3 regions of the Streptomyces sp. NPDC017676 genome follow, and region 2 is predicted to be linked to each of the others. Evidence: riboswitches for the same ligand, from Rfam matches in the RefSeq annotation. Region 2 holds a riboswitch; each other region holds the start of a gene.

Region 1 (5,911 bases), on a different contig from region 2:
CTTGCTGAGGCGCGAGGCGACTGTCGGCGCGGACGGGGCAGGCGGTTCCGGCGCAGGCGCCGGCGGCAGACGGGGTACGACCGTGGCCGGGGGGTCGTCATCAACGGTGATCCCGAAGTCGGTGGCGAGCCCGGCAAGCCCGGAAGCGTATCCCTGCCCGACCGCACGGAACTTCCACCGGCCGCCCCGCAGATAGAGCTCGCCGCCGATGAACGCCGTCTCCGTCGTGGCCTCCATGTCGAATCGGGCCAGTTCCTCCTGCGTGCCTGCATCGAGCAGTCTCAGCGTCATTCCCGATATCTGCCCGAACGTCCCGTCATCGGTGGACGCACACAGCACAACCCTTTCGACTTCCGGTTCCACCGCACGCAGGTCCACCTCGACCGTGTCCGTCGTGACACCAGAACCCCGCTGCTTCCCCACGTGCCTTACGGAGCCTGACGCATGCTGCGGCTGGTTGTAGAAGACGAAGTCACCGTCGCTGCGAACCCGTCCGGCACCGGTGAGCAGCAGCGCCGAGGCATCGACGTCCGGCGCTCCGGGTGTCTCGGACCAAGCAAGCTCAGCGCGCACTGCCCGAGAACCGATCGGAAGGTTGGCGCCCTTGCTCATCGATCTCGCTGTCATGCGGCAAGTCTGGAGCCGGCATGGTTGAGACACCACCTCCACGTCGCAGGGAGCGATGATCCGGCCGCCGAACCACCGCTCCCCGCTCTGTCAGTCGGTCAACGGCAGGTACACCCGGTTGCCGCCGGCGGCGAACTCCTTCGACTTCTGGAGCATCCCCTCGGCGATCTCCTCAGGTGACGCCCCCTCAGCCGCCGCACCACCGAACCGCTGTGTGATGCTCTGGCTGATCTTCATGCTGCAGAACTTCGGGCCGCACATGGAGCAGAAGTGCGCCGTCTTGGCGGGCTCGGCCGGCAGGGTCTCGTCGTGGAACTCCCGTGCCGTGTCCGGGTCCAGCGCGAGGTTGAACTGGTCCTCCCACCGGAACTCGAAGCGGGCGTCGGACAGTGCGTCGTCCCACTCCTGAGCCCCGGGATGCCCCTTGGCGAGGTCCGCCGCGTGTGCGGCGATCTTGTAGGTGATGACGCCGGTCTTGACGTCGTCCCGGTTGGGCAGGCCGAGGTGCTCCTTGGGCGTGACGTAGCAGAGCATCGCCGTGCCCCACCAGGCGATCATCGCGGCACCGATGCCGGAGGTGATGTGGTCGTACGCGGGCGCGACGTCCGTGGTCAGCGGGCCGAGCGTATAGAACGGGGCTTCATCGCAGATCTCCTGCTGAAGGTCGATGTTCTCCTTGATCTTGTGCATCGGGACGTGGCCCGGGCCCTCGATCATGGTCTGTACGTGGAAACGCTTGGCGATCCGGTTGAGTTCCCCGAGCGTCCTCAGCTCCGCGAACTGCGCCTCGTCGTTGGCGTCCGCGATGGACCCCGGCCGCAGGCCGTCACCCAGCGAGTAGGTGACGTCGTAGGCGGCGAGGATCTCGCACAGCTCCTCGAAGTTCTCGTACAGGAACGATTCCTTGTGGTGCGCCAGACACCACGCGGCCATGATCGAGCCGCCGCGCGAGACGATGCCGGTCTTGCGGTTGGCGGTGAGCGGGACGTACGGCAGCCGGACGCCGGCGTGGACCGTCATGTAGTCCACGCCCTGCTCGGCCTGTTCGATGACGGTGTCCTTGTAGATCTCCCAGGTCAGTTCCTCGGCCCTGCCGTCGACCTTCTCCAGGGCCTGGTAGAGCGGCACGGTGCCGATGGGGACGGGGGAGTTGCGCAGGACCCACTCGCGGGTGGTGTGGATGTTGCGGCCGGTGGACAGGTCCATGACCGTGTCGGCACCCCACCGGGTCGCCCAGGTCATCTTCTCGACCTCCTCCTCGATGGAGGACGTCACCGCGGAGTTGCCGATGTTGGCGTTCACCTTCACCAGGAACCGCTTGCCGATGATCATCGGCTCGATCTCCGGGTGGTTGACGTTGGCCGGCAGCACGGCCCGGCCCGCCGCGATCTCCTCGCGGACCACCTCGGGAGAAACGTTCTCCCGGAGGGCCACGAACTCCATCTCCGGCGTGATCTCGCCGCGGCGGGCGTACGCGAGCTGTGTCACCGCCTGGCCGCTACGGCCCCGCCGCGGCTGGCGCGGGCGTCCGGGGAAGACCGCGTCCAGGTTCCGCAGCCCGCCGCGCGGCGAGGTGTGCTTGATCCCGTCGTCCTCGGGACGGACCGGACGGCCCGCGTACTCCTCGGTGTCGCCACGGGCGATGATCCAGTTCTCCCGCAGCGGCGGCAGGCCACGGCGGACGTCTGTGTCGACGAGTGGATCGGTGTACGGGCCTGACGTGTCGTACAGCGTGACCGACTGCCCGTTGGTGAGATGCACCTGACGGACCGGCACGCGCAGATCGGGGCGCGAGCCCTCGACATACGCCTTGTGCCAGCCGATGGACTTCCCGGCCTCCGGGGACTTCTCGTCCTGGACGGAGGCAGGCGTGCGTGCGTCCTTGTTGGCCATGAGACCTACTCCCTACGCCGGCATTACCCGGTAACAGGTTCGGCGGTCGACGCAGCGGTTTCCGTCTGTCGACGTCTCTTGTGGAACACCCCTTGTTCCACGTGAAACATCGCGTATACGGAGGTCAGCGCCCTCTCAGCCCGGTGCTCCGAGCTCCCGCGTGTGCAAAGGTGCCTCCACGCTAGCGTCATGTGTGGCGCGGTGAACAGTGGGCCCCCGCCCGTTCTTGCAATGATCGGGCGGTGACCAGGATGGAGCAGTACCCCTACCAGCCGCCCGAGCCGCCCCGCCAAGACGGCCCGGAAGAAAGCGACGGACACGGCCACGGTCCACGCGGCCACGGTCACCCGCACGGCGGCAGCCACGCGCACGGCGACAGCCACTCGTACGGCGACACCCCATCGCACGGCCACAGCCACTCGCACGGTCACAGCCACAACCACGGCCCGGCTGCCCCCGTCTCCCAGCACCTGCGCAAGGTCATCGCGGCGATCCTGGTCCCCTTCACCGCGGCGGTCCTGGTCGGCCTCGTGGTGCTCTGGCCCGGGCATGCCCCCTCCCACAAGCGCACCGGCGTCGGCTTCGACCGGCAGACCCAGCAGGCCACGGTCACCCGGGTCGTCGAGGTCAGCTGCACGTCGGTGAACGCGGCCGGCGGCACTCCGGCCGGCGACGCCTCCACCGCCGAGGGCACGTCGGCGGAGGCGGGGCCCAACGGAACCTGCAAGAAGGCCACCATCCGGGTCGACACCGGCAAGGACGAGGGCCGTACCTTCACCGAGATCGTGCAGCCGGACCAGTCGCGGCAACTGCACCAGGGCGAGAAGGTCGTGGTCGCCTACGAGCCCTCGGCCCCCAAGGACCTGCAGTACTCGGTGACCGATGTGAACCGCAAGTTCCCCATGGCACTGCTCGCGGGGATCTTCGCGGTGGCCGTCGTGGTGGTGGGCCGGCTGCGCGGGGTCATGGCGCTGGTCGCACTGGCCGTGAGTTTCCTCGTGCTGACGCTGTTCATCCTGCCGGCGATCCTGGAGGGGGCGAACCCGCTGCTGGTCGCCGTGGTGGGGTCGAGCGCCATCATGCTGATCGCCCTGTACATGTGCCACGGTCTGTCGGCGCGTACGTCGGTGGCCGTGCTCGGCACGCTCATCTCGCTCTGCCTGATCGGCGTGCTCGGCTCACTGTTCATCGGCTGGGCGGCGCTGACCGGCAACACGGACGACAACACCGGCCTGATCCACGGCCTGTATCCGTCGATCGACATGAGCGGTCTGCTGCTGGCAGGCGTCATCATCGGTTCGCTCGGCGTCCTGGACGACGTGACGGTGACGCAGACCTCGGCCGTCTGGGAGCTGCACGAGGCCAACCCGTCGATGGGCTGGCGGGGGCTGTACCGGGCGGGCATCCGGATCGGCCGCGACCACATCGCGTCCGTGGTCAACACCCTCGTGCTCGCCTACGCCGGTGCCGCACTGCCGCTGCTGCTGCTGTTCTCGATCGCGCAGAGCAGCGTCGGCACCGTGGCCAACAGCGAGCTGGTGGCCGAGGAGATCGTGCGCACGCTGGTGGGCTCGATCGGTCTGGTCGCCTCGGTCCCGGTCACCACCGCGCTGGCCGCGCTCGTCGTGTCGGCCGACCGGACCGGGCCCGGGGCCACGGCGCTCGCCGGGGCGCAGCCCGCACCGGCACGCGGTGGCCGGGGCCGACGCCGGAAGCGATGACGTAGGGAGGGCTGACGCCGGGAGCGGTCAGCAGCGAGGAGGGCGGAGCGCTCACCCGGCGCCGGCCGTGGCCGTCGTCGAAATCCGGGGGGAGGCCCTTCCGGCGCCGGGAGGAGGCACCGGAGGGGTGAGCACCGCGGCGGGGTGGCCCCGCTGGAACGTGCCCGCCGCAGAAGCGTTCCTGCACAGTCCCGCGCGGGCACGGCGGATCGCCCGTCACCCTTGCCGCAACGCTTCAGCCGGCGCTCTGTTCCTCGGCCAGGATGCGGTCCAGGGCCTCGTCGAGATGAGCGTCGAAATCGGCGAGTGCACCCTCCTGACCGAGCGGAACGAGTTTGTCCGTACGGTCGAGGAAGGCCACGAGCGGTGGCGCCGACGAGCGGAACAGGGCCTGGTCGCCGCCGACCTGGAGCCGGATCAGCACCTCACCCAGCACCTCGGAATCGACGGGGGCGATGTGCACGTCGCCCTCCCCGCACGGGCGGCCGACCCCGTCGATCAGCAGTTCCCGCCCGAAGGCCCAGGTGACCGGAGCATCACCGGGGAGATGGAAGGTGAGGCGTACGGCATACGGATCACAGGTCTCGTAGCGCAACTCCACCGGGATGCGGAAGGAGAGCTCCTCCGACACGAGAAAGCTCATCATGACTTCTGCCTGTACGGACTCGCGCATTGCCTATCCCGTCATATGACATCGACTGGCCGGGATTGATCCCTCTGACCGTGGTCAAATCTTGCTGAAAGTACACGAGAGATCACAAGGAGTGAGTTTTCAGATACTGATAGAGAGAGTGAGCGATCCGAGATGTCGACCGATCTCGGCCTGCAGCCGCTGTGCGGCGGGCATGAGCCGGTCGGCCTGGTGGACGGGCAGCGAGATGGCCATGGTGGCCGCGGTGGTGCCGACCGTGATCGGGACCGCCGCGCAGACGGTGCCGACCGCGTACTCCTGGCGCTCCACCACCGGTTCCATGCGCCGCATCCGGACCAGCCGCCGCAGCAGAGCGTCGTTGTCCCGCACCGTGTATGGCGTGATGGGCCGCACCGGATACCGGGCGAGGTGGTCGCGTCGCGCCTCCTCGTCCAGCTGGGAGAGCAGGCACTGCCCGATCGCGTGCGCATGGCCGGTCTCACGGAAGTCCGCCCACTCCTCCACCGCGGGCGCCTGACGGGAGGCGGAGACGCACATGACCTCGATCTCACCGTCCCGGTACATCGCGTAGTACACCGGCACTCCGATGGAATCGCGCCAGTGCGCGAGCGTGTCCGCCACCGTGCTGCGACGTTTCTGCTGCGCTCCACTGCGGCCCAGTCGCTCCGCCGCGTCACCGAGGAAGAACAGCCCCTTCTCGCGGCGCAGATAGCCCTCGTGGACCAGGGTGCGCAGCAGGTGGTACGCCGTGGGCAGCGCGAGGCCGGTCTCACGGGCGAGTTGTTTGGCGGGGGCGCCGTACGCGTGCGTGGCGACGGTCTCCAGCAGACGCATGGCGCGCTGTACGGACCCGATGAGCGTGGCGGTGGGCGTGGGGGCGGCCACTGGTCCCGGTCGGCCGGCGGAGGGCGGTGCACCGGAGCGGTCCCCGGCACGCGGGGGCCCGGGGATGTCCCCTGCCTGGGGCTGGCCCGGCACGGCCAGGGGCAGCGGTCGCTGGACGGGGGCCGCGCAGGAG
Region 2 (5,911 bases):
CGCGCTCGACCGTGTCGCTGTACGCGCGCTTGACCTGCCCGACGTCCAGCCCGGCCGACTTCAGCCGCTCCTTGGCCTGCGCCTCCGTCTTGGCCAGCAGCGGCGGCACCTTGGTGAACTGGCCGGAGTTGATGTACCAGACCCCGGCGCCCACACCGAACACCACCAGCACGGCCGCGATCACCGCCAGTACCGCGCGCCGGGGCCGCCCCGGGCGCCGGCGGGGCGGCAGCGGCGGGCTCTGGAACCGGGCGGTGCGGTCGATTGCGTCCCCAGGGGCGTCCGTGTCCTCGTCGACGGGCAGCGGACCGGATGGGGGTCCCCCCGCGCGAGCGAAGCCGAGCGCGGGGGAGGTGAGCGCGCGCGGGATCACGCTCGTGCGGTCCTCGGCGTTGTCGTGCTCGGCGGTCAGCGCCTGCGGCGGCAGCGCGTCCAGCTGCTCGTCGGTCAGCGACAGACGGGCCTCGCGCGCCTGGGCGAGCAGGGCCACGGCGTCGTGCGGCCGGATGTCCGGGGTGCGCGCGGTGGCCGACGCGACCAGCTCGTCCAGCGGGTACGGCAGGCCGGGCACGAGCTGCGAGGGCGGCGGCACGTCCTCGTGGAGGTGCTTGTAGAGCACCTGGGCCGGGGAGTCCCCGGAGTGCGGCTTGGCGCCCGTCAGCATCTCGTACAGGACCACACCGCACGCGTACACGTCGACGCGCGGGTCGGTGGCGCCCTGCTCGATCTGCTCCGGCGCGAGATAGGAGACGGTCCCGAGCACGGCGCCCGTCGTGCTGGTCACCGTGTCCACGGAGCGCACCAGCCCGAAGTCGGCGACCTTGACCCGGCCGTCGTCGCCTATCAGCACGTTCTCGGGCTTCATGTCGCGGTGCACGAACCCGGCCCGGTGCGCGGCACCGAGCGCGGCGAGCACCGGCTCCAGGATGTCCAGCGCGGCCCGCGGCTGCAGCGCGCCCCGCTCGCGCAGCACGTCCCGCAGGGTGCAGCCGGCGATGTACTCCATCGCCAGGTAGACGTACGACCCGTCGGTCCCCTGGTCGAAGACCTGCACCACGTTGGGGTGGTCCAGCCGGGCGACGGACTTGGCCTCCCGGATGAACCGCTCGACGAACGCGCCGTCGGCCGCGAGCGTCGGGTGCATCACCTTCAGCGCGAGCACACGGTCCAGGCGGGTGTCCAGGGCCCGGTAGACCGTGGCCATCCCGCCGGCCGCGATCCGCGCGTCGACGCGGTACCGGCCGTCGAGCACCTGCCCGACGAGGGGGTCCTGAAGGGTCGTATCCACGAGAGGCGAGTCTACGAGGGAGCACCGGCAGTTCCCGCGCCGAGACCGCTTTCCACCAGCACTGCAGCCGACCTGTGACGCACCCACGACGTCCCGGCCCGGAACCGCGGCACCGGTTCAGAACGCGGGACGCTCGGGATCCAGCACGGCCAGCCCCTCCGCGGGTGACGACGCCTCGGCGAGGTACCTGCGGGGAATCCGCCCGGCCAGCCGGGCCAGCCGGCCCCCCTCCACCGCGAGCTTCATGGCGGAGGCCATCAGCTCCGGCTCCTGGGCCCGGGTCACCGCGGAGGCGAGCATCACCCCCGCGCACCCCAGCTCCATCGCCAGTGCCGCGTCCGACGCCGTACCGGCGCCCGCGTCCAGGATCACCGGCACACGCGCGTGCTCCACGATGAGCTGGAAGTTGTGCGGGTTGCGGATGCCCAGCCCGGACCCGATCGGCGACCCGAGCGGCATCACCGCGGCGCACCCGACGTCCTGGAGCTTGCGCGCGAGCACCGGATCGTCGTTCGTGTACGGCAGCACCGTGAACCCGTCGTCCACCAGCGTCTCAGCCGCCTCCAGCAGCTCCACCGGGTCCGGCAGCAGCGTCCGCTCGTCGGCGATGACCTCCAGCTTCACCAGGTCCGTGCCCAGTGCCTCCCGGGCCAGCCGGGCGGTCAGCACGGCCTCGCCCGCGGTGAAACAGCCGGCAGTGTTCGGCAGCACCCGGATGCCGAGCTTCTCCAGCACCGACAGCACCGAGCCGTGCACGGAGGGGTCCACCCGGCGCATCGCGACCGTGGTCAGTTCCGTACCGGAGGCGACCAGTGCCCGCTCCAGCACGTCCAGGCTGGGCGCCCCGCCCGTGCCCATGATCAGCCGGGAGGAGAAGGTCAGGTCACTGAGGACCAGGGGATCGTCGGCCATGGCTCAGCCTCCCTGCACGGCGGTGAGCACTTCGACCCGGTCACCGTCGGCGAGCGCGGTCGTCGCCCACTGCGCGCGTGGGACGACGGTCTCGTTGACGGCGGCGGCCACCCCGCGCGGGGCGGCGGTGAGGGTCCGGACGAGGGTGTCGAGGACGGTCCCCGGGGCGATCTCCCGACGCTCCCCGTTGACGGAAATCATGACCTGGCTGTTCATGCGGGCTGCTCCAGCTCCTCCATCGTCTCCACGCGCGCGGCGTCTTCCCCGGACGCGGTGCCGAAGCGCCGCGGCGTGAACGGACGCGCCTCCTCCGGAAGCTCACCGGTGACCAGCGCGTGCGCCAGCACGTCCCCGGTGACCGGTGTGAGCAGCACCCCGTTGCGGTAGTGCCCGGTGGCCAGCAGCAGCCCGGCCAGCCCGGACGGGCCGAGCAGCGGCGCGTTGTCCGGGGAGCCGGGGCGCAGCCCGGCCCGGGTCTCGGTCAGCGGCAGCTCGGTGATGCCGGGCACCAGCTCGTGCGCGTCGCGCAGCAGCTCGTACACGCCCCCCGCGGTGACCGTCGTGTCCCAGCCCAGCTCCTCGCTGGTGGCGCCGACGACCAGCTCGCCGTTCTCCCGGGGCACCAGGTACACCTGGCTGCCCCGCACCACGGCCCGCACGGTCCGGCTCAGGAACGGCGCGTACCGCGGGGGCACGGTCAGCCGCAGCACCTGCCCCTTCACCGGCCGCACCGGAGGCAGCAGCTCGTCCGGCACGCCCGCGAGGCGCCCGCTCAGACTGCCGGCCGCGAGCACCACCCGGTCCGCGCGCAGCGCCGTGCCGTCCGCCGTGGTGACCCCGGTGGCCCGGTCCCGTACCACGTCCAGCCGCTGCGCCCACGCCCGGTGGAACACCACACCGGTCCGCTCGCACGCGGCCACCAGGGCCGCCGCCAGCCGGCGCGGGTCGATCTGGTGGTCGCCGTCGACCCGCAGCCCGCCCCGCACCCCCGGCGCCAGCATCGGCTCCAGGCGCCGGCACTCCCGCCCCGACAGCCACTCCGAGGCGAGGCCCGAGCGCCGCTGGAGCGCGTGCAGCTCGCGCAGGTGGGCACGGTCGTCGGCGTCCAGGGCGATGGCGAGGGTGCCGCAGCGGCGGTAGCCGAGGTCATGGCCGGTCAGTTCGCTCAGCTCGGCCGCGAACGCCGGGTAGCGGCGGGCCGACTCCAGGTTCAGGGCGAGCAGGGTCTCCTCGCCGTAGTGCAGTTCGGTGACCGCGGCCAGCATCCCGGCCGCGACCCGCGCGGCCCCGCCGCCGGGTTCGGGGTCCACCACGGCCGTGGCGAGCCCGCGCTGCGCCGCGCGCCAGGCCGTGACCAGGCCGATGATCCCGCCCCCGATGACGAGGACGTCGGACGTACGTGACGACATGGGCGTCCAGCCCCTCCCTTCGCCGGCATGACCCGGATCAGGTTCGTACGGTCGGAGGCCGCCAGCCTCCCTCTCAGCCCGGTGCGTCCGGGCTCCCGCGAGTGCTTGTACGGTGGCAACCCTAGCCCGCCGCCCTCCTCACCCGTAAGGGAGCCTCGTTCCATGGCCCGATCGCTCGACGGACTGATCCTCGCCCCCGTGGCGGACCAAGCCCCAGGTCAGGTGGGTACCCGCACACGGTTCGCGTACCACGAGAAGGACGGCGAGATCTGGGCCGAGTACACGGGCGGTGACGTCGTGCGCGGCCATCTGGTCGGCACCCGGGAGGGCGACCGGCTGGACTTCCGGTACGTGCAGCTCAAGACCGACGGGACGACCTCGTCGGGGCACTGCGTGTCCACGGTCGTCGAGCTGCCCGACGGGCGGGTGCGCCTGGACGAGACCTGGGAGTGGGAGTCCCAGGCCGGCTCCGGCACGAGCGTGGTGGAGCAGGTCACCGAGCCCGCGCCCTGACTGACGGATCGTCAGCGTCGATTGTCTATGGTGATCGGGTGAGCGAGCAGACAGCGCAAGAGGGCACGGCGGCGGCGCGACGCGTGGTCGTCGTCGGCGCGGGCATGGCCGGGGTGCAGACCGCGGTCGCCCTGCGGGAGCAGGGTTTCCGGGGCGACGTGACCATCATCGGCGCCGAGCCGCACCAGCCGTACGACCGGCCGCCGCTGTCGAAGGCGGTGCTGCTCGGCAAGGCCGAGGACTCCGCCTTCGAGGTGGACTTCGAGTCCCTCGCGGTCGAGCTGCGGCTCGGCTGTGAGGTGTACGGCGTACGCCCCGCCGACCACGAGCTGGACACCGAGACGGGCCCGGTGCCGTACGACGTCCTCGTCCTCGCCACCGGCGCAGAACCGGTCCGGCTGCCCGGCACCGAGGGCGTGCCCGGCGTGCATCTGCTGCGCACCCTGGACGACGCCGAACGGCTGCGCCCCGTGCTCGCCCGGCAGCACGACATCGTGGTCGTGGGCGCCGGCTGGATCGGCGCCGAGTTCGCCACCGCCGCCCGCGAGGCCGGCTGCGCGGTGACCGTGGTGGAGGCCGCCGACCATCCGCTCGCCGGCGCGCTGCCCGCCGAGGTCGCCGCGCCCATGGCCGCCTGGTACGCCGAGGCGGGCGCGGAACTGCTCACCCACGCGCGCGTGGAGCGCGTCGAGCCCGGCGAGGTGGTGCTCGCCGACGGCACCCGGCTGCCCGCGGGCGCCGTCGTCGTCGGCATCGGCGCCCGACCCGCCACCGGCTGGCTGGCCGGCTCCGGCATCGAGCTGGGCGCGCACGGCGAGGTCCTCACCGACGACCGCCTGAGCACCTCCGTGCCCGGTGTGTACGCCGTCGGCGACTGCGCCTCCTTCCCGTCGGCGCGCTACGGCGAGCGGCTCCTCGTCCACCACTGGGACAACGCCCTCCAGGGGCCCCGCACGGTCGCCGCGAACATCCTCGGCGAGACCCCGGCGGTCTACGACCCGGTGCCGTACTTCTGGTCCGAGCAGTTCGGCCGCTTCGTCCAGTACGCCGGTCACCACGCCGGGGCCGACCGCCTGGTCCGGCGCGGAGACCCGGCGGGCCCGTCCTGGACGGTCTGCTGGCTCCGCGAGGACCGCCTGGTGGCCCTGCTGGCCGTCGGCCGCCCCCGCGACCTGGCCCAGGGCCGCCGTCTGATCGAGGCGGGCCGGCGGATGGACCCCGAGGCACTGACCGACCCGGCGCGGCCCCTGAAGAACGCCACGGCCGACTAGACTCTGTCGTCCGGATCAGGCCGGCTACGAGGAGCGGTGCCACCGAGCCCACCCTCCCGCCTGGACCTGCCTGACTTCCGACTGTCAGTGGGGGATGGCAGGCTAGGAAACGTGACCGAGATTGACGCAAAGATCGATGCTCTCGTCCCCGCCTGGCTCACCCTGCCCGACATCGCCGACATGCTCGGTGTCGAGGTGACGCGTGTCCGGCAGCTGGTCAAGGAGGGCCAGCTCATCGCCGTACGCCGGGGTGAGAACAGGGCGCTGCACGTCCCCGCCGCCTTCATCGACGGGGACAAGGTCGTCAAGGGCCTGTCCGGGACCCTGACGCTCCTGCGGGACGACGGCTTCACGGTCGAAGAGATGATCGAGTGGCTCTTCACCCCCGACCCGACCCTGCCCGGCACCCCCGCGCAGGCCCTGAGCGAGAATCGCGGCACGGAGGTGAAGCGCCGCGCCCAGGCGCTCGCCGTCTGAGCCGATCCGCAGCGGGCAGGTGGCGTGCGGGCCGGACGCCC
Region 3 (5,911 bases), on a different contig from region 2:
TCGACCCGCTGGGCGATCTCGTCGCGGTAGCGGTCATGCGTGAGCAAAGGCATGGCCTCAGCCCAAGGGCGTGATGATCAGTCGAGCACGACGGTTTCGGCCACGTCGAACTCCACGCCGACCGAGGCGCCGGGCTCCGGCGCGTCCCGGAGCGGGCAGGCCGCCTCCAGTCGGGGGCCGTCCGCCGGCTGGAGGTGGACGGCCACATGGGTGCCCTTGAAGGTGCGGGCGGTCACCGTGCACGCCAGGCCCTGGTCGGCGGGCCCGAGCCGGACGCCGGCCGGGCGGACGAGGACCGTACGGTGGCCCTGCGCGGAGCCGTCCGGCACCGGCAGCTTGCCCCACGGGCTGTCGGCGACCGTACCGGCGACGGTCGCCGGGACCACGTTCTCGAAGCCGAGGAAGCGGGCCACGAACGCGTCGGCGGGCCGCTGCCACACATCGAGCGGCGTCCCGGACTGGGCGATGCGCCCGTCCCGCATCACCACCACCCGGTCGGCCAGCGCGAACGCCTCTCCCTGGTCGTGGGTCACGGCCAGCACGGTCGTCCCCAACCGGCCGAACAGCTCCCGCAGTTCGACCACCAGCCGTTCCCGCAGCGAGCGGTCCAGCTGGCCCAGCGGCTCGTCCAGCATCAGCAGCCGGGGCCGGGGCGCGAGCGCCCGCGCGAGGGCCACGCGCTGCTGCTCGCCGCCGGACAGCGAGGCCACCGCCCGCCGGGCGGCGCCGGGCAGCCCGACCAGCTCCAGCAACTGGCCCACCTCGGCGTCCCGTTCCCCCTTGGCGACGCCGTGCATACGCAGACCGAACGCCACGTTCGCGCCGACGTCCCGCTGCGGGAACAACTGGTGGTCCTGGAACATCAGTCCGACGCCCCGCTGGTGCGCGGGTACACCCGTCTGGTTCCGGCCGTCGAGCAGGATCCGTCCACCGGACAGTGGCTGGAGCCCGGCCACGGCCCGCAGCAGCGTCGACTTCCCGCTGCCGCTGGGCCCGAGGACGCACACCACCTCGTGCTCGGCGACTTCGAGGCCGACGGCGTCGAGCACGGCCCGCCCGCCGAAGCGCACGGTCGCGGCCTCCAGGCTCAGCAGCATCTAGAACTCCCCCGTCCGGTCGGTCCGCAGCCGCTCCAGGACGAGCAGCGCGGCGGCGCACACCACCATGAGAATCGTCGAGAGGGCCATCGCCTGGCCGTAGTTGAGGTCGCCGGGACGGCTGAGCAGCCTGGCGACCGCGACCGGGAGCGTCGGGTTGTCGGGCCGGGCGATGAACACGGTGGCCCCGAACTCGCCGAGCGACACGGCGAACGCGAAGCCGGCCGCGACCAGCAACGCCCGCCGTACCAGCGGCAGATCCACCTCCCGCCACACCCGCCAGGGCGAGGCGCCCAGCACGGCCGCCGCCTCCCTGAGCCGGACGTCCACCGCGCGCAGCACGGGCAGCATGGTCCGTACGACGAACGGGGCACCGACCAGCGCCTGGGCGAGCGGCACCAGGATCCAGGACTGGCGCAGGTCCAGCGGCGGCTTGTCGAGCGCGATCAGGAAGCCGAAGCCGACGGTCACGGCGGAGACGCCGAGCGGCAGCATCAACAGCGCGTCGAAGCCCCGCACCAGCCGTCCCGCGTCCCGCCGGGACAGCGCGGTGGCGGCGAGCCCACCGATCACCACGGCGATGGCGGTGGCCGCGACCGCGTACTGGAGCGAGGTCCACACCGCGTGCACGGGCGCCACCAGGAACGTACCGCCGTCCGTGTGGGTCAGCGCCCGGTAGTAGCCGAGGCCGGGCGCGTCCAGGGAACGGCGGACGAGGACGGCGAGCGGCAGGACCAGCAGCAGCGCCACGACGGCGAGGACCGAGGCGAGCAGGGCCCACTGTCCTGCGCCGCGCGGACGCCGGGCCGTCACCTTCGGGTCCACGAGCCGCAGCGCGGTCTCCCGGCGCCGTACCGTCCAGGCGTGCACGGCGAGGACCGCGCCGACCGCCGCGAACTGGACCAGGGTGAGGACGGCGGCCGTGGACAGGTCGAAGACCTCCGAGGTCTGCCGGTAGATCTCCACTTCGAGGGTGGAGAAGGTGGGGCCGCCGAGGATCTGCACCACACCGAAGGAGGTGAAGGTGAACAGGAACACCATCAGGGCGGCGGCGGCCACGGCGGGCGCGAGCGCGGGGAGGGTGACCTTTCGCCAGGCCGTCAGCGGGGAGGCGCCCAGCATCCGGGCGGCCTCCTCCTGCCGGGGGTCGAGCTGCGCCCACAGCCCGCCCACGGTCCGCACGACGACCGCGAAGTTGAAGAAGACATGGGCCAGCAGGATCGCCCACACCGTGGTGTCCAGCCGTACCCCCCACAGCTCGTCCAGCAGCCCGCCCCGGCCGACCAGCGCCAGGAAGGCACTGCCCGCGACGACGGTCGGCAGCACGAACGGGACGGTGACGACGGCCCGCAGAAGTTGCTTGCCCGGGAAGTCGAGGCGGGCGAAGACGTAGCCGGCGGGCAGGGCGAGCAGCAGGGTGAGCGCGGTGGAGGCGAGCGCCTGCCAGGTGGTGAACCACAGCACGTGCCGGATGTCCGGCTGGGCGACGACGTCCACGATCCGCCCGAGGTGCCAGGCGCCGTCCGCCTTCAGCCCGCGCGCGACGATCGCGGCCACGGGCCAGGCGAAGAACAGCGCGAAGAACGCGACGGGCAGGGCCATGAGGCCGAGCCGAGCCGCGTTCCCGCGCCTGTCCCTCACTCGGGCGGTCACTTCAGTACGAGTGACGTCCACGACTTGACCCACTGGTCGCGGTTGGCGGCGATCTTGTCCGGGGCCATGGTCTCGGGATCCTTGGCGGCCGGCCCGTACTTGGTGAAGTCGGCGGGGACGGCGGCCCCTTGCACGACCGGGTAGACGAACATGTTCAGCGGCATGTCCTGCTGGAACTCCTTGGTGAGCAGGAAGTCGAGGAACGCCTTGCCGCCCTTGGTGTTCTTCGCGTTGCTCAGCAGCCCGGCGTACTCGGTCTGCCGGAAGCAGGTCCCGTACGACACCCCGGTCGGGGCGGTGCCGGGCCGCTTCTTGGCGTAGATCACCTCGGCGGGCGGGGAGGAGGCGTACGACACCACGAGCGGCCGGTCGCCGCCCGCCTTCCTGCCTTCGGAGGAGCCGGAGAACTCCTGGTAGTAGGCCTGCTCCCAGCCGTCGACGACCTTGACGCCGTTGTCCTTCAGCTTCTTCCAGTAGCCCTGCCAGCCCCCGTCGCCGAACTGTGCGGCGCTGCCGAGCAGGAAGCCGAGGCCCGGCGAGGAGGTGGCCGCGTTCTCGGTGACGAGCAGGTTCTTGTACCGGGGCTCGGCGAGGTCGGCGAAGGACTGCGGCGGCGTCAGCTTGTGCGCGCTGAACCAGGCCTTGTCGTAGTTGACGCAGATGTCGCCGGTGTCGACGGGCGTGACGCGGTGCTTGTCCTGGTCGACGCGGAACTCGGGCCGGACCGTGTCGTAGCCCTTGGCCTGGTACGGCTGGAAGAGCCCGTTGTCCAGGGCCCGGGACAGCAGGGTGTTGTCGACGCCGAAGAAGACATCGCCCTGCGGGTTGTCCTTGGTCAGGACCGCCTTGTTGACGGCCTGCCCGGCGTCCCCGTCCTTGAGGACCCTGACCTTGTACCCGGACTGCTTCTCGAAGTCCTTCAGCACGTTCTTGGAGACGGCCCACGAGTCGTGGCTGACGAGGGTCACCGTCTTGGAGTCCGCGGACGACCCGCTCCCGCCGGAACCGCACGCGGACAGGCCGATCAGGCCCAGCCCGACCGCCACGGCCACGAAGGTCTTGTTGTGCACTGGATGTCCTCCTGGGGTTGGCCAGGAAGAGACGCGGCCCCGCCCGGGCTCCGCTGGGGAGACCCGGGCAGGGCGCAACAGCTTGAGTGATGACCGAACTCCCTACCCAGAATGACCTGGGCGAGGTTCAGAGGGTCTGCGGCCCGGTGCCGCACTCTCAGCGCTGTGGCGCTCCCCTGTCGGAATATGAAGATATGTGGACGGGGTCAGATTACCGCTCGGTGGCCGCGAGCTGACCGCAGGCCCCGTCGATCTCCTGTCCACGGGTGTCCCGGACGGTGACGGGCACGCCGTGCGCGGCGATGGCCTCCACGAACGCCTTCTCGTCCTCCGGCCGCGACGCGGTCCACTTCGACCCCGGCGTCGGGTTCAGCGGGATGAGGTTGACGTGCACGGGCTTGCCCTTCAGCAGCCGCCCGAGCCTGTCCCCCCGCCACGCCTGGTCGTTGATGTCGCGGATGAGCGCGTACTCGATGGACAGCCGGCGCCCGGACTTCTCCGTGTACTCGAACCCGGCGTCCAGCACCTCGCGCACCTTCCACCGCGTGTTCACGGGGACGAGGGTGTCGCGCAGCTCGTCGTCGGGGGCGTGCAGGGAGATCGCGAGCCGGCACTTGAAGCCCTCGTCGGCGAACCGGTGGATGGCCGGCACGAGCCCGACGGTGGAGACGGTGATCCCGCGCTGCGAGAGGCCCAGCCCGTCCGGGGCCGGGTCGGTGAGCGCCCGGATGGCGCCGACGACCCGCTTGTAGTTGGCGAGGGGCTCGCCCATCCCCATGAAGACGATGTTGGACAGCCGCGCGGGCCCACCGGGCACCTCGCCGTCCCGCAGCGCCCGCATGCCGTCCACGATCTGGTGGACGATCTCCGCGGTGGACAGGTTCCGGTCCAGCCCCGCCTGCCCGGTCGCGCAGAACGGACAGTTCATACCGCACCCGGCCTGCGAGCTGATGCACATCGTGACCCGGTCCGGGTACCGCATCAACACGGACTCGACCAGCGTCCCGTCGAACAGCCGCCACAGCGTCTTGCGCGTGGTCCCCTGGTCGGTGGACAGATGCCGCACGACGGTCATCAGCTCCGGGAACAGCGCTTCCTGGAGCTTTGCGCGGGAACCGGCGGGGATGTCGGTCCACTGCTCCGGGTCGTGCGCGTACCGCGCGAAGTAGTGCTGCGAGAGCTGCTTGGCACGGAACGGCTTCTCACCGATCCCGGCCACCGCGTCCTTGCGCTCGGCGGGCGTGAGGTCGGCGAGATGCCGCGGCGGCTTCTTGGCTCCGCGCGGCGCGACGAAAGTGAGTTCTCCGGGCTTGGGCATGGTGGTTCCAGTGTCGCAGATCCGAACGGGTGGCCCGGCGCGTGCGTGAGGCGGTCGTTCCTAGTCGTCGTCGGTGTCCCCGCTGCCGCCCCGGCTCCGGCTCTTCTGGGCGCTGCTCACCAGTTCGCCCGCGCCGCGTGTGAGGGCCGCGACGATCCGGACCCAGCGTGGGCCGCCGCGCTCCGCCCACACCACGCACACGCAGCCGCCGATGACGAGCGCCAGGACGCCGAGCAGTAGAAAGATCATGTTCCCCCCTGTGTTCCTGCGTACCTTGCCATGCGACGGGTCACCACGTCACGGGCAGAATCCTCGGTCCGCGGATCAGGCCCCGCCGTTGGAACTCCACCTCCTCGGGCGGCACGGCCAGGCGGATGCCGGGGAAGCGGGTGAGTACGGCGCCGATCATGACCTCGGCCTCCATGCGGGCCATGACGGCGGCCAGGCAGTGGTGCGGGCCGTGCCCGAAGGCCACATGGGCGAGGTTGTCGCGGTCGAAGTCCAGGGCGCCGGGGTCGGGGAAGACCTCGGGGTCGCGGTTGGCGGCGAGGTAGGCGTTGTAGACGACGTCACCGGCCCGGATCAGCCGGCCGCCGACCTCCACGTCCTGAGTGGCGACACGGGGGATGCCGACGCCGTTGCGGTGCGGGACGTAGCGGAACAGCTCCTCCACGGCCCGGGGCAGCAGCTCCGGCTCGCGGCGCAGCCGGTCCAGGTGGCCGGGGTGGGTGAGCAGCGCGTACATCATCGAACCGCTGTTGTTGCGGACCGCG

The links. A riboswitch is a leader RNA that binds a small molecule or an ion and turns the genes downstream of it on or off. The one in region 2 is predicted to bind thiamine pyrophosphate.
Region 1: linked by a shared signal. The riboswitch ahead of thiC (phosphomethylpyrimidine synthase ThiC) and the one ahead of thiO (glycine oxidase ThiO) in region 2 are both predicted to bind thiamine pyrophosphate.
Region 3: linked by a shared signal. The riboswitch ahead of ACH4LD_RS28900 (thiamine ABC transporter substrate binding subunit) and the one ahead of thiO (glycine oxidase ThiO) in region 2 are both predicted to bind thiamine pyrophosphate.

The regions. Positions count from the first base shown of each region.
Region 1 covers NZ_JBIRJA010000009.1:247,890-253,800, reverse strand. The annotation lists gene ACH4LD_RS21560 (VWA domain-containing protein) at 1-627, opposite strand, end outside; gene thiC (phosphomethylpyrimidine synthase ThiC) at 718-2,520, opposite strand; TPP riboswitch at 2,513-2,690, opposite strand; gene ACH4LD_RS21550 (YibE/F family protein) at 2,772-4,241, shown strand; gene ACH4LD_RS21545 (SsgA family sporulation/cell division regulator) at 4,477-4,914, opposite strand; gene ACH4LD_RS21540 (IclR family transcriptional regulator) at 5,014-5,727, opposite strand.
Region 2 covers NZ_JBIRJA010000007.1:42,138-48,048, forward strand. The annotation lists gene pknB (Stk1 family PASTA domain-containing Ser/Thr kinase) at 1-1,288, opposite strand, end outside; gene ACH4LD_RS16500 (thiazole synthase) at 1,406-2,200, opposite strand; gene thiS (sulfur carrier protein ThiS) at 2,204-2,416, opposite strand; gene thiO (glycine oxidase ThiO) at 2,413-3,609, opposite strand; TPP riboswitch at 3,607-3,718, opposite strand; gene ACH4LD_RS16515 (hypothetical protein) at 3,772-4,122, shown strand; gene ACH4LD_RS16520 (FAD-dependent oxidoreductase) at 4,161-5,393, shown strand; gene ACH4LD_RS16525 (Rv2175c family DNA-binding protein) at 5,505-5,870, shown strand.
Region 3 covers NZ_JBIRJA010000014.1:135,832-141,742, reverse strand. The annotation lists gene ACH4LD_RS28910 (ABC transporter ATP-binding protein) at 78-1,097, opposite strand; gene ACH4LD_RS28905 (ABC transporter permease) at 1,098-2,699, opposite strand; gene ACH4LD_RS28900 (thiamine ABC transporter substrate binding subunit) at 2,747-3,820, opposite strand; TPP riboswitch at 3,902-4,008, opposite strand; gene rlmN (23S rRNA (adenine(2503)-C(2))-methyltransferase RlmN) at 4,032-5,138, opposite strand; gene ACH4LD_RS28890 (hypothetical protein) at 5,199-5,387, opposite strand; gene ACH4LD_RS28885 (cytochrome P450) at 5,428-5,911, opposite strand, start outside.